DNA from 2 places in the Thalassospira sp. A40-3 genome. Region 2 is predicted to be linked to the other one. Evidence: riboswitches for the same ligand, from Rfam matches in the RefSeq annotation. Region 2 holds a riboswitch; the other holds the start of a gene.
What was found. Region 2 has a riboswitch for thiamine pyrophosphate ahead of thiM (hydroxyethylthiazole kinase). Riboswitches for the same ligand answer to the same signal wherever they lie in the genome.
Positions count from the first base shown of each region.

Region 1: it holds a riboswitch for thiamine pyrophosphate, as region 2 does, so the genes downstream of both, IT893_RS10205 (ABC transporter ATP-binding protein) here and thiM (hydroxyethylthiazole kinase) in region 2, are expected to answer to the same signal.

Region 1 is NZ_CP065428.1:2,241,185-2,248,918, forward strand. Features, by position in the region: gene IT893_RS10195 (citrate synthase) at 1-724, opposite strand, end outside; gene IT893_RS10200 (CoA transferase) at 818-2,173, shown strand; TPP riboswitch at 2,243-2,354, shown strand; gene IT893_RS10205 (ABC transporter ATP-binding protein) at 2,345-3,130, shown strand; gene IT893_RS10210 (ABC transporter permease) at 3,127-3,939, shown strand; gene IT893_RS10215 (ABC transporter substrate-binding protein) at 4,018-4,971, shown strand; gene IT893_RS10220 (MBL fold metallo-hydrolase) at 5,182-6,234, shown strand; gene IT893_RS10225 (hypothetical protein) at 6,326-7,177, shown strand; gene IT893_RS10230 (FAD-binding oxidoreductase) at 7,213-7,734, opposite strand, start outside.
Region 2 is NZ_CP065428.1:3,979,781-3,987,514, forward strand. Features, by position in the region: gene IT893_RS18360 (bifunctional 2-polyprenyl-6-hydroxyphenol methylase/3-demethylubiquinol 3-O-methyltransferase UbiG) at 1-742, opposite strand, end outside; gene IT893_RS18365 (Tex family protein) at 966-3,329, shown strand; TPP riboswitch at 3,446-3,552, shown strand; gene thiM (hydroxyethylthiazole kinase) at 3,623-4,432, shown strand; gene thiE (thiamine phosphate synthase) at 4,429-5,076, shown strand; gene IT893_RS18380 (hypothetical protein) at 5,256-5,561, shown strand; gene IT893_RS18385 (superoxide dismutase) at 5,858-6,463, shown strand; gene IT893_RS18390 (aldehyde dehydrogenase family protein) at 6,597-7,734, opposite strand, start outside.

The sequences.
Region 1 (7,734 bases), 1.7 Mb from region 2:
CCGCCATCAGGGATGCCGGTATGGTCGCCCCGGCCGATGCAGCAACACGCACCGCATAGGCCGATGCATTAAGCTCGTGATCGGCACAAAGTACCAGGGCCCGACGCAACAAGTCCGGTGCATTTTCATGATCTGACCATGCGTTTGCCAGGACCAAATGGATCGGGCTTTTCCCGTCGCCTGAGACCCCGGCAGCGGCCAGGGCGCCCAGCCGAACGATCCGTGCGGCGGTCGGGCGACCATCACCACGGGGCGATCCGGTCATCAGCTCTGCCAGCATCGCCACCATGCGCTGAAGCGCCAGGTCACGTTTGGCCGGAACAAAATCCGGTGTGGCATTCAACACAGGATCGCATCGAAGCCCTGCCAAAAGACCGGCCGCGTCCTCAAGCGTCATGGTGCGGGACAGTTCGACGGCGTTTTGACCACGATAGTAAAACTGCCCATCGGCAATGCGGGTGATGCCCGACACCAGGATCGGCTCCCCCCAATCAATGGTCGAGGCCGCAACAGATTGCCGTGACCGTCCACGTCGTTTCCGATCATGCAGTTTGGCGACATCGCGCCGGTCATACAGGCTTTTGCGTGCATCACCCGGATGGGCAACAGCGCGCACAATACCCCGACTGACATAGGCGTAAAGCGTGTCGCGCGATATGCCGACCTGCGCGCACACATCTGCTGCCGACAATGTGCAGAATGATCCGTCATCGATTTTTTTCATATTGATTATCTTGATCAAGATTGACGATTTGTCCAGTCCGGCATGATGCTTTGATCACTACTGGTTCCGCCCCTTGAGAAAGGAAACGCCATCATGCCCAACCGGTTCACACCCCAGATCGCCAATGCCCTTGGTCTATCTGACCAACCTGTAATCACGACCATCGGCACAGATGTCTTGCCGTCCTATTTCGCAGTCACCGAACTCGCCTGCGCGAGTATCGGGATGGCCGCCGCGATGATTTCAAACTGGCGCGCCCTTGAAACCGGATCAGACGCACCGGTAACGGTTGATCAGCGGCTGGCGTCGAAAGGGTTCAGTATGACAATCCGCCCACAAGGCTGGACATTGCCAAACGTCTGGGACCAGCTGGCGGGCGACTATCAAACGCGTGACGGGTGGATCCGGCTACATACCAACGCGCCACATCACCGCGCGGCGGCACTTTCTGTTCTGGGCGATTACGAAACCCGCGATGATCTGGCGATGGCTGTGCTGGATTGGCAAAGTGACATGCTTGAAAACGAAATTGTCGCGGCCAGTGGATGTGCCGCAACCATGCACAGCCTTGAGGAATGGCAGGCACATCCGCAAGGAATATCCATCGCTACCGATCCACTGATCTGCTGGGACCAGCACGCAAACACCAATGTCGCCCCCGCGTCAATTGACCCGGCCCGCCCGCTTCGTGGTATCCGCGTTCTTGATCTGACACGTATCCTGGCCGGCCCCGTCGCCGGTCGTTTTCTGGCGGCTTATGGTGCCGATGTGTTGCGCATCGATCCGAGGGGCTGGGACGAAGGTGCGGCCATTCCCGAAGTCACACTTGGCAAACGCTGTGCGGGACTTGATCTACGGGACCGGGAAGACCGAAAACTGTTTGAAGACCTGATTAGCGGTGCTGACATCTTGCTGCATGGCTATCGTCCTGACGCCCTGTCCGAATTGGGGTATGACGCCAAAACGCTGCGCGCGATTAACCCGGCGCTGATTGATGTGACGTTGTCTGCCTATGGCTGGACCGGGCCGTGGGCCAAACGACGCGGGTTTGACAGCCTCGTGCAAATGAGCTGCGGCATTGCCGATTGGGGGATGGAACAATCAGGGTCGAAAAAGCCCCTACCGCTTCCGGTTCAGGCCCTTGATCACGCGACGGGATATTTGATGGCGGCCAGCGCAGTTCACGCCCTGATCCGCCGCGCCGCCCATGGCGAGGTCACAACCGCCCGCCACTCATTGGCCCGAACGGCACATATGTTAAGCAAGACAGCGACACCTGACTGCCTTGGCATGATCGCCGCGGAAACAGATGCCGATATTGCCCCGCATTTTGAAAACACAGACTGGGGCCCAGCCCGGCGCATCGCCTTTCCGGTCAGTATCGCAGGAACACCGCATCACTGGGATCATCCGGCGGGAAAGCTGCATCGTCATGGCGCGCACTGGTAAGCTGTGATCAGGATCAAGTCCAAGAACTGTTACAAAACTTGACGGCAGCGATTTGTCTGCGCATAGTCCCCTGATCTCCGGGGGGGCCGATCGTAAATCGGCTGAGAGGTTCGGTGTTGCCGAACGACCCTTTGAACCTGAACCGGTTAAGACCGGCGTAGGAAGGATCGAATGCGCAGCACAGAACACGCGCCCCAGATGGCGCAAGACAATCCAACCAGATTTGATATTGCGCTCCGTGCGGCCCGCGTGGCTTTCAACGGCGTCGATATTTTCCATGATCTCGACCTGACCTTACAGGCGGGCAGTTTTACCTGTCTACTCGGCCCAAGTGGTGTCGGCAAAAGCACGCTTTTGCGCTATTTCGCAGGCCTCGTCGAAGGCGATGTTAGCGGTACCATCACCTGTTCGGACAACATCGCGCTTACCGGTCGGGTCGCCTATATGGCGCAACAGGACCTGCTCTTGCCATGGCGCAGTGTTCTCGAGAATGTGGTGCTGGGTGCTGTCCTACGCCACGAAAAACCCGATTATGAGAAAGCCTCACATTTACTGACCGAAGTCGGATTGCATGACGCGGCAAACCTCCGCCCGGCTGAACTGTCCGGTGGCATGAAACAGCGTGCGGCCCTTGCCCGCACATTGATGGAAGATCGCCCGGTCGTTTTGATGGACGAACCGTTTTCGGCCCTTGATCCGCTCAACCGCCTGCGCTTGCAGGAGCTGGCCGCACGGGTGCTGCGGGGCAAAACGGTGTTGCTTGTGACCCACGACCCGCTTGAGGCATTGCGCCTTGGCGATCGCGTGCATGTCCTGACCGGCAGCCCGGCCCGCTTGCAAGACGCCATCACGCCCAAGGGCCAAAGCCCGCGCAACATTGCCGATCCCGAAATCCTGGCACAGCAGGCCGAACTACTCGGCCAACTTGGTGCCGAGCGGTCGGAGGGCGCAGCATGAGCACGCAAAACAATCCTCATACCAATAAAAAAGCACTGTCGGAGCAACGCTGGCTGATCCTTGCGCGGCCGCTGATTATTATCATTGCGCTGATTGCCACTTGGCAAATGTTGGTGATTGTTACCGGTGCGCCGAAATACATGCTGCCACCGCCTGCAGATGTCTGGCATACCCTAATCGCGCGTCATGCCGTCCTGTTCGATCATGCGAAATATACCATCGCTGAAACCGTGATCGGCCTGTTTGCCGGTGCTGCCCTTGGCACGCTGGCCGCGATCCCTATGGCGCTGTTTTCGCCGGTGCGTTTCTGGCTGATGCCGATCCTTTTGGTTTCGCAGGCGATCCCGTTCTTTGCCCTGGCGCCGCTTCTGGTTCTCTGGCTCGGCTTTGGGCTGGCGTCCAAAATCGCCATGGCGGCCCTGATCATTTTCTTCCCGGTCACGGTTGCGTTCTTTGACGGCCTGTCACGGACCGAGACCGGCTGGCTCGATCTGGCGCGCACCATGGGGGCCAGTCGTTGGCGACTTTTGACCCATATTCGACTGCCCGCCGCCCTGCCCGCCTTTGCATCTGGTTTTCGCGTTGCCACCGCCGTTGCCCCGATCGGGGCGGTGATTGGCGAATGGGTCGGGTCCAGTCACGGCCTGGGTTATCTTATGCTGCATGCCAATGCGCGGGTTCAGATCGATATGGTCTTTGCCTGTCTTCTGATCCTGTGCGCGTTTTCTATCACGCAATATTTCATTGTCGATCGCGTGCTGCGCGCGGCCTTGCCATGGCAACCCGACAGCCTGAAACCGGTTCGGTAAGACACCACACGCCGGCCTGTTTGGCAGCGTTTTAAATCCTCATACTATTTATTTGGCGCATCTTACGGAGGTTCATCCATGTCACGCCTTAAATCCATGATCACCGCGACCGCACTGGGCGCACTTGTTCTTGGAACGTCTTCAACCGCCTTTGCCGCGGACAAGCTGGTCATTCTTCTGGACTGGTTTGTGAACCCCGATCACGCACCGCTGATTGTTGCCAAGGAAAAGGGCTTCTTTGCCAATCATGATCTGGATGTCGAACTGATCGAACCATCCGATCCGTCCGCCCCGCCACGCCTTGTTGCCGCCGGTCAGGGCGATGTCGCGGTGAACTATCAGCCGCAGCTTCATGTCCAGGCGGCCGAAGGCCTGCCGCTGACGCGTATCGGCACACTGGTTGCCACCCCGCTTAACAGCCTGATTGTCCTTGAAGACGGCCCGATAAAGGAAATCGCCGATCTGAAAGGCAAGAAGATCGGTTATTCCCTGGCCGGATTTGAGGATGCGCTTCTGGGCACCATGCTCGGCAATCATGGGGTTTCGATTGACGATGTCGAGCTTATCAATGTGAACTTCTCGCTTTCGCCGTCGCTGTATTCCGGCCAGGTCGATGCGATCATTGGCGGCTATCGCAATTTCGAGCTCAATCAGATGGAAATCGAAGGCAAACCGGGCAAGGCATTTTATGTCGAGGAAGAGGGCGTTCCGCCCTATGACGAACTGATCCTGACCGTCCGCAACGACAAGGTCGATGACCCGCGTTATGCCCGCATGCTGGCCGCCCTTGAAGAAGGCGTGCAGTACCTGATCAACCATCCTGATGACAGCTGGCAGGCCTTTATTGCCGCCTATCCGAACCTTGATGATGAACTCAATATCAAGGCATGGGCCGATACCCTGCCGCGCTTTGCGCTGCGTCCGGCAGCCCTTGATAAGGCGCGCTATGCCCGCTTTGCCGATTACATGGTCAAACAGGGTCTGATCACCGAAAGCCCGGCGCTTGAGAGCTATGCGACCGTGATCGAATAAAATTCAGTCCCCCCTGCTTTCGCAAGGCTCGCCCCAGCAACTGCGAAAGCATTGGTCTGCACCCCGCATGGGCAGACCACCAAGAAAGGCCGGAATGTGTGTCCCGCGTTCCGGCCTTTCGCTTGCGCAGGTCAAATTCCCAGTTACCTTATGGTCACCCGCGTAAAATGCAGAATGGCGACCACATTCAAACCGGATCAGGACCCAAAAGTGCAGCAGCAAACAAAACCAGCCCATCACACCGATAACGGCTTTGAAAACCGTCACCCCCTGCCCGATCCGGTCAAACGGTCGTTCTGGCATTTCCTGAAACGGCGCTATTTCGGTGATGATAACTGGCCGAAGGCCAAACATCAGGTCGGTAAAATCCCCACCGAAACACCTGATCATGACGCCATCCACAACCCGGATCCCAAACGCATGCAAGTCACATGGGTCGGCCATGCCACGGTTCTGGTGCAATATGGCGGGCTCAATATCCTGACCGATCCGGTGTTTTCTGACCGCGCATCACCGTTCAAACGCGTTGGACCGAAACGCTATACCCGACCGGGCCTTGCCATCGATCAGTTGCCCAAGCTTGATCTGGTGTTGCTGTCACATAATCACTATGACCATTTTGACCTGGCCAGCCTGACGCAGCTTGGCAATGCGCCGCGCTATGTCCTGCCACTGAAAAATGGTCCACTTCTGGAAAAGGCGGGCATTCGTGCTGATCGCTATGTCGAATTGGATTGGGATGAAAGCCATCATCACGATGATCTGAAAATCACCCATGTGCCATCGAACCACTGGTCAAGCCGCACCACGAAGGACCGCAAGGAAATGCTGTGGGGTGGCTATATCCTTGAGTTCGGCGATGGCTACCGGTTCTATTTTGTTGGCGATACCGGCTGGAACGAAGCCCTGTTTACGGAAATGGGCGCGATCCACGGCGGGATTGATTTTGGCCTGATTCCCATCGGGGCCTATGACCCGCGCGACTTCATGCGCAATGCACATTGCAACCCCGAAGAAGCCATTCAGATCATGCAGAAAATGGGCGTCAAACAGGCGCTTGCCATTCATTGGGGCACGTTTGTCCTGACAGCTGAGCCGGTAGATGAGCCGCCGGTCCGGTTAGCGGCAGCCCGTAAGGATAGCGGAATTGCGGATGGCGATTTCGTTGCCCCACCAATCGGGGCGACCCGGTTCTTTGATGGCAAAGCCGCACCCGCATCGACAACCACGCAAAAGGTCGAGCATACGGCGTCTGGCTCATAGCTGCCCTTTCAAGTTCGGTTTGGTGGTTTTTCAAACTGCATGCTAAGCATCAATGATTGCGTCACAAAACCGTAACATTGGTCGCCCCGCCATGAGTTTGACTGTCTTTCTTGCTGTAATGGGCGCTGCCCTGATGCATGCCGTGTGGAATGCACTGGTCAAGGGTGGCTCGGACAAATTGATGAACATGACGGCGATCGTGCTGGGTCATACGCCGATTGTTCTGATCCTGTTGCCGTTTGTTGACCTTCCTGCCCCCGAAAGCTGGCCTTATCTGCTGACGTCCCTTGGGCTTCATATCGGCTATCAGTTGTTTCTGATCCTGGCTTATCGTTTGGGCGATCTCAGCCAAGTTTATCCGATTGCACGCGGGTCTTCGCCGCTGATTGTTGCGGCGGTGTCCGTGTTGATCATGGGGGTTACCCTGCATGTCAGCGAGTGGCTGGCGATTGTTATCATCGGGGTTGGTATTATCAGCATGTGCATAACGCGACAAGCCGATGGCATGCGTAACCGCAATGCTGCCCTTGCCGCGATCATCACCGGTTGTTTCATCAGCAGCTATTCACTGGTGGATGGTACCGGTGCAAGGCTGGCCGGAACGGCGCTTGGCTATTACAGCTATCAGACGATTGGCAACGTTGTGATCTTTGCCGTGATCGTGACTTTTATGCGCCCGCGCATCCTTGCTGATATCGCGCGATCTGGCAAAAGGGTCTTTGCGATTGGCGGCACGGCGTCCTTTGCGGCCTATGCCACTGTGATGTGGGCCTTTACGCAGGCACCGATCCCGCTTGTGGTCGCCCTGCGCGAAACCGGCATTGTCTTTGCCCTTTTGATCGGGGTGTTCTTCATGGGCGAGAAGCTTAACCTTGTGAAGCTGTCCTCGACCATGATGACGCTGGGCGGGGCGATTATCCTGCGTCTGGCACGCAGCTTGTAACCGCCCCTACCCGATTCCAGTTTCAGGACACGCGATCAGACCCGTGTGCGCGGCACACGGCGGGTACCGTCTTCGAACCGTGAAAGCTCCATCCCCTTTAGCGTGATGGATGGCTGCCCGGTGGTGATCCATTCGGCCAGCACCTTACCAACCACCGGTCCCATGGCAAAGCCATGGCCCGAGAATCCCGATGCGACAAAGAAGTGTTTGGGGTTTTCGAACTGATCAATCACCGGCACCGCATCCGGGGTGACATCAATGTCCCCCGCCCAGGTATCAACGATGCCGACTTTCTTGATCTGCGGCAGGACCTTTTGCAGATTGCGCATGGCGTTTTTAACCCGCACCTCATAGGGCTCCGCCTGATTGGTGCGTCGCCCGATCATGGGTTGCCGTGATGCATCCGATCCCGGCATACGGTCCACCAGATCATCAAAGAACCGCTTGTTAAAGTGGAACTTGAAGGTCGCCCAGTTATCAAACAGTCCCGGCATGAAATCACGGGCATACTTGAACCGGCCCAGTGTCAAATCGATGTCGGTCATGAATTCATCGGC
Region 2 (7,734 bases):
GTTTGGAGTTTAGTGCAGCCAGTCTGTTCTGCACACCATACGGAAGCAATTTCACGATAGACTTCCGGAGCTTGAAGATCGGAGGTGCAATATCCGGAATTTTAGCATTCGCATCGACCTTGGTTGCCTTGATGGCTTCCGGCAATTTGTTAGCAACTGTCTGCTTCACATATAGAACGATGTTGTAGCGATACCAAAATGAAACATCGTGAAAGCCCTTCAATTTCGGGCGGATACAATCATATGCTTCATAGCCTTCGTCACGGAAGAACGAGCGCCACTCGTCATACTCCCGCTCGTTCATATGAAATTCCCCTCCCTGCCCAGGGGGAGCGGCCGAGAAAATCACAACATCGGAGTGGCGGGTCAGGGATTGCACGAATTGGCGAGAGCTCTCAGGGCTGAGATGCTCAGCAACCTCCAGACTGCACGCCACATCGAAACGGCGCCCAAGATCAACTGCTTCATCCAGATTGCGTGCAAAAAACGCCTCTTTGGAAATGTGAAGAGCCTCAGTATTGACGTAATCACCATCAACACCGACAACATCTTCAACACCATTTAGTAACCAGCATTTCAGCCAAACGCCCTCAGCACAGCCAAAATCGGCAACACTTTTACAAAACGGCAGAAGTTCTCTGAAAACCGGAACAACCTTTTGTGCTGATTTCCATGAGATCCCTGATGTATAGGCGAAGAAATCATCGTCATATACGTTTTTGTAGTTCTCGGTGCCCGACATTAACTGTTCACCTTATTTTTGGCGTTAGTGCAAAGCACAGGAATAGCGCCCCGATGCAAAATCGGCAAGCTTCAAGCTGATCAGTACGACATGCGCAAACCCACATGATTTCAGGCCTTTGGAATCAAACAGTGGATGCGGACAAAAATTTGGGAAAAACAGACTCTTTCCCGGCGCGCCCAAAGCCGCTATTCCAAGCGTACGAGCAAAACAAGGAGAAACCATGCGTCCAATTCCCCAGCGTATCGCCGAAGAACTTTCGGTCCGTCCGGAACAGGTCATTGCCACCATCGAGATGCTTAATGAAGGCTCCACCGTTCCGTTCATCGCCCGTTACCGTAAAGAAAAAACCGGCGGGCTTGATGACACCCAACTTCGTACGCTGGAAGAACGCCTGCGCTATCTGACCGAGCTTGAAGAACGCCGCGCATCCGTGCTTGAGAGCATCCGCGAACAGGAAAAGCTGACGCCGGAACTTGAGGCCGCAATCAACGAGGCAGACACCAAGACTCGCCTTGAAGATCTTTACCTGCCTTACAAGAAAAAGCGCCGCACCAAGGCCCAGATTGCCCGCGAAGCTGGGTTGGAGCCGCTGGCCGATAGCCTGTTTAACGACCCGACGCTTGATCCGGAAACCGAAGCCGCCAAATTCGTTGATGCCGAAAAAGGCGTTGAGGACACCAAGGCTGCCCTTGATGGTGCGCGCCAGATCCTGATGGAACGCTTTGCCGAAGATGCCGACCTTGTCGCCAAGCTGCGTGACCACTTGTGGAATGAAGGTGAAATCACCGCATCGGTGATCGAGGGCAAACAGGCAGAAGGTGCCAAGTTCTCGGACTATTTCGAGCATTCCGAAAAAATCAAAACCTGCCCCTCACACCGTGCGCTGGCCCTTTTCCGGGGTCGCAACGAGGATATCCTTCAGCTTAAACTGACCCTTGGCAAAGAAGACGAAGACCGTCCGCGCAGCCAGCCGGGTCGGGCCGAGGTGATGATTGCCGCCCATGTCGGTATTGCCGACAAGGGACGGGCAGCGGATAAATGGCTGATGGATACCGTGCGCTGGACCTGGCGCGTCAAACTGTCTTTGTCGATTGAGCTTGATCTGTTTGGCACCCTTCGTGACTCCGCCGAGGAAGGTGCGATCAAGGTCTTTGCCGACAACCTGAAAGACCTGTTGCTGGCGGCCCCTGCGGGGCAAAAAGCGACCATGGGTCTTGATCCGGGTGTACGTACCGGGGTCAAGGTCGCGGTGGTTGATGCCACCGGAAAGCTGGTCGATACCGCAACGGTTTATCCCTTCCAGCCGCGCAATGACGTCGAAGGCGCGATCAACACCATGGCCGCGCTTGCGGCCCGCCATCAGATCGAACTGATCGCGATTGGCAACGGGACGTTTTCACGTGAAACCGACGAACTTGCCGGTCAGATGCTTAAACGCTTCCCGGCGCTTAAGGCGACCAAGGTGATCGTCAACGAAGCCGGTGCGTCTGTTTATTCCGCATCGCAGTTCGCAGCCGAAGAATTCCCCGATCTTGATGTGTCGCTCCGTGGGGCGGCATCAATTGCGCGCCGCCTGCAAGACCCGCTGGCAGAACTGGTGAAGATCGAACCGAAATCCATCGGTGTCGGACAGTACCAGCATGATGTATCGGAAACCAAACTGGCCCGGTCGCTTGATGCCGTGGTTGAGGATTGCGTGAACGGTGTTGGGGTTGACCTTAACACCGCCTCCATCCCGCTTTTGACCCGTGTGGCAGGCCTGACCGAGACGCTGGCGCGCAATATCGTTGGGTATCGCGACTCCAACGGGGCGTTCCAGTCCCGTGCGGATCTTAAAAAGGTCGAGCGTCTTGGACCAAAGGCGTTCGAGCAATGCGCGGGCTTCTTGCGTATTCGCGGTGCCAACAATCCTCTTGATGCATCGGCCGTGCACCCGGAAGCCTATCCGCTGGTCGAAAAAATCAGCGCCAAGGCCGCCAAGCCGTTGGCAGAACTGATCGGCGATTCGGCCTTTATCAAGACACTCCGCCCCGAAGATTTCGCCGATGACACATTTGGTGTCCCGACCATCCGCGACATCATCGCCGAGCTCGATAAGCCCGGCCGTGACCCGCGCCCGGAATTCAAGACCGCCAAATTCACCGAAGGTGTGAATGAGATCAAGGATCTGCGCACCGGCATGAAGCTTGAAGGCACGGTCACCAACGTCACCAACTTTGGGGCGTTCGTTGATATCGGCGTGCATCAGGATGGCCTGGTTCATATTTCCCAGCTTGCTGACAAGTTCGTCGAAGATCCCCGTCAGGTGGTCAAGGCCGGTCAAATCGTTTCCGTTACCGTGATGGAAGTCGACGCACCGCGCAAACGTATCGGCCTTTCGATGAAATCCGCACCGGATTACGAAGCCACGCGTGAAAAGCGTGCCGAAAATCACGGCGATGCACCGCGCGGCAACCGTCCGCAGCATTCATCAGGCCCGCGCCATCAGGGCGGCCAAGGTCGTGGCAATGCCGGTGGTAACGCTGGCGGCGATGGCGGTGCGATGGCTGCCGCACTCAAGGCCGCGATGGAACGTCGCAAGTAACCTATCGCAAAAAGGCTTCGAAACGGCGGGATGGCATATACCATTCCGCCGTTTTTCTTTTGCCCAATCATGCCGATCGGATGAATTGACAGAAGACAGTTTAAAACCCATGTTGAGCACTCACCAAGGGGAGCCCCGACAAGGGGGCTGAGAAACTGCCGCGCAGTGACCCTTTGAACCTGATCCAGTTCATACTGGCGTAGGGACGGTGCGAACGCGGATTACGACGTTCTCCATCATTCCGACTTCGAACTGGGTCTCCATACGCAAAGTTTCTGCATTGGAGCCTCGACATGACGACCGAAATTTCCCGGACCGCGACTGATCTTTTTGAACGCATGCGTGCGACCAATCCGTTGGTCCAGTGCATCACCAACTATGTTGCGATGAACTATGCCGCCAATGTTTTACTGGCCGCTGGCGCCTCACCAGCGATGGTTCACACACCAGAAGAATCCGGTGAATTTGCCGCGATTGCCGGTGCGCTGACGGTCAATATCGGCACCCTTTCGCCCAACTGGGTCGAAGGCATGATTGCCGCGGCCAAGTCGGCCAATGCTGCGGGCAAACCTTGGGTGCTTGATCCAGTGGCGCATTTTGCCACCGGGTATCGCCGCGATGCCGTGGCAGCGCTTTTGAAATTCAAACCCACCGTCATTCGCGGCAACGCATCGGAAATCATTGCGCTTGGTGGCGGTCAAAGTGCCGGTCAGGGTGTTGATAGCGGCGATCCGGTCGAACAGGCCGAAGAGGCCGCACGCGGCCTTGCCATCGCACAAGGTGCCATTGTTGCCGTTACAGGCGAGGTTGATTTTGTCACCGATGGCAAACGATCCGTGCGCATTGCCGGTGGATCGGACCTGATGCCGAAAGTCACCGCCACAGGCTGTTCGCTGACGGCGCTTGTTGGCGGCTATCTTGCGGTTGCACCGGATCAGGCGTTTGAAGCCACCGTTGCCGCCCTTGGCAATTTTGCCGTGGCGGGCGAAATCGCCGCCAATACGGCAAACGGCCCGGCATCCTTCATGACAGCCTTTATCGATGGCCTGCATCGCCTTGATGCCACGACTTATGCCAAGAACCTTCGGATCAATGTTCTATGAAGTCGTTTGATCTGTCGCTTTATCTCGTGCTTGATCCCGATCTGTGTCGCGACCATTCGATGGTGGAAACCACGATGGCCGCGATTGCAGGCGGTGCCACCCTCATTCAGCTGCGCGATAAAAAGGCCGGGACCGAGGGCCTCATTCGCGTTGGTCGGGAATTGATGAAGGCGATGGAAGGCACAAACGTGCCACTGATCGTGAATGACGACATTGATGCCGCCATTGCCATTGGCGCACATGGCCTGCATGTCGGTCAGGATGATCTGCCTTCGCAGATTGCCCGCGACCGCCTTGGCCCGGACAAGATCATCGGCCTGTCGATTGAAAGCGAAGATGTCGCGCAAAAGGTGGACCGCACGATTGTCGATTATGTCGGCATCGGCCCGATATTTGCCACCGCGACCAAGCCCGACCATAAACCGGCAATCGGATTTGACGGGCTTGAAAAGCTGGTGCGGATGGTCGGATTGCCATCGGTTGCGATTGGCGGGCTTAAGGGTGAACACGCCTTGCCGGCACTTGAAAGCGGTGCGAACGGTATTGCCGTTGTCTCGGCGATTTGTGGTCAGCCCGATCCAAAACAGGCCACCGCATATATCGCCCAAAAACTCAAATCAGCGCGGGCTTATCTGTCGCAGTAACCTTGGGCTTTCGCGGTTCCGATCTGCAATGATCAGGGCTGTTATAGGGCGCAAAACGCATGGCTGTTGCGCCCAAACAACAATGACCGGCACGGAAATGCCCCATTTGCGCCGTTAATTTTTCGGCTTCGTAGCGCAAGTTATCAGACATCAACCAAGAACAACCGCGCGAGGAAGCCATGCTGAGATCTCTGCGTAGTAAGCCGGTTGCCATTGCCCTGATTGGGCTTATGACGATCACGACAGCCGGGCTGGCTGCAATCAAGGTCGCACCCAAACCGACCACCGACAGCGTTACTATCCATTCCGAAATGGTTCGCGGTGAAGTGACGCTGCGCCACCCGGATGGCACCATCGCCATCAGGCGTGATTGCGTCCGGTTCCCGTGCAAGATTGACATCTCGTCGCTTAAACGCGGGGACTACGATGTCACACTGACAAATGGCGACGAAAGCCAGAAGATGGTAGGACTCTACAAAGAGTAGGCATCCCGCCTGCCCCACGACCCAAACCGTTCAAATTTTTCCGGAAAATCCGGGAACGTTTTGATGGCCTGAATGTTCATCATATATCGAACCATTCAAAGGTAATGTGGCGATGCGTTGCATAAACGCTCGTGCGTGCTAGATAAAGTAGCACGGGTAACGACCCGGATGCGCCAGTCGGCCCGGCAACAAAGGTTTCCAAGATGTTGCACGGGATTTTCACTTTTATCGACGGCGCAAAAAGGGATATGTTGCGTTACCGCACAGATTAATAATGAAAGTCGAGGAACTGTATCATGGCATTTGAACTCCCAGCACTTCCGTATGCATATGACGCGCTTGCGCCGGTCATGTCCGCTGAAACCCTTGAGTTTCACCATGACAAACATCACAACGCCTATGTTGTGAACGGCAACAAGCTGCTCGAAGGTTCGGGCCTTGAAGGCAAGTCGCTTGAAGAAGTTGTTGTTGCATCTTACGGCGACGCTTCCAAAGCAGGCCTGTTCAACAACGCTGCTCAGCACTGGAACCACATTGAGTTCTGGCAGATGATGAAGGGCAATGGCGGCGGCGCCATCCCGGGTGAACTCGAAAAGAAAATCGTTGAAGATTTCGGCTCTGTCGATGCCTTCAAAGAAGCCTTCATTCAGGCTGGCGTAACCCAGTTCGGTTCTGGCTGGTGCTGGCTTGCGATGGACAAGTCCGGTAAACTGGTTGTCACCAAGACCCCGAACGCGGAAAACCCGCTTGTTCACGGTCAGACCCCGCTGCTCGGTTGTGATGTTTGGGAACACTCCTACTACATCGATTACCGCAACGCGCGTCCGGACTATGTCAAAGCCTTCCTCGACAGCCTGGTTAACTGGGAATATGTTGCAGAGCGTTTCTCCAAAGCTGGCTAATCAGCCGACGCTTTGAGACTTAATTACAAAAGCGGCTCCTTCGGGGGCCGCTTTTTTGTGCGCGCAACACAAACAAAGAAAAACCCCGCCAGCGAGCCGGCGGGGTTTGGATCGAAACCGATCAGACGCGTGATCAGATGTCGAATTTGATGCCCTGAGCGAGCGGCAGCTCGCGGGAATAGTTGATGGTGTTGGTTGCGCGGCGCATGTAGCCTTTCCATGCATCCGAACCGGATTCTCGACCGCCACCGGTTTCTTTTTCACCACCGAAGGCACCACCGATTTCCGCACCGGACGGACCGATATTGACGTTGGCAATACCGCAATCGGACCCAACCGAGGACAGGAACAGTTCGGTTTCGCGCAGATCGGTCGAGAAGATGCACGATGACAGACCCTGCGGGACGTCATTCTGAAGCGCGATGGCTTCTTCAAGGGTCTCGTAGGTCATGACGTACAGGATCGGTGCGAAGGTCTCGTGCTTCACGGTCTCGGTCTGGCCCGGCATTTCAACCACTGACGGGGTAACATAGAACGCATTCGGGTATTCCGGTTCCAGGGTACGTTCTCCGCCATGCACAGTGCCGCCGTCTTTCTTGGCATTGGCAAGGGCGGCCTGCATGTTGGTAAAGGCTTCTTCGTCGATCAGCGGACCAACCAGAACACCATCGGCCAGCGGATCGCCAATTTTCACAGACTTGTAAGCCGCAATGATTTTCGGCAGCAGCTGATCCTTGACGTCCTTGTGAACGATCAGGCGACGAAGCGACGTGCAACGCTGACCACAGGTGCCAACAGCGGAGAACACAACCGCACGCACGGTCATGTCCAGATCGGCCGACGGGGTGACGATCATGGCGTTGTTGCCGCCAAGCTCAAGAATGGTGCGGCCAAAGCGCTGCGCAACACGCGGGGCAACTTCGCGGCCCATGCGGGTAGAACCGGTGGCTGAAATCAGCGCGACGTCACGGCTGTCGGTCATGATTTCACCGATGGCGCGATCACCCACAACGACCTGATGCAGGTTGGCCGGTGCATCACCGAATTTGGCAATCGCCTTTTCGAGGATCTTCTGGCAGGCAAGGGCAGTGACCGGCGTTTTTTCCGACGGTTTCCAGATCACGGCATTGCCGCAAGCCAGTGCAAGCGCTGTGTTCCATGCCCACGGCGCAACCGGGAAGTTAAAGGCGGTGATCAGGCCAACAACACCCAGCGGATGCCAGTTTTCCATCATCTTGTGGCCTGGACGTTCGGACGCGATGGTCAGACCG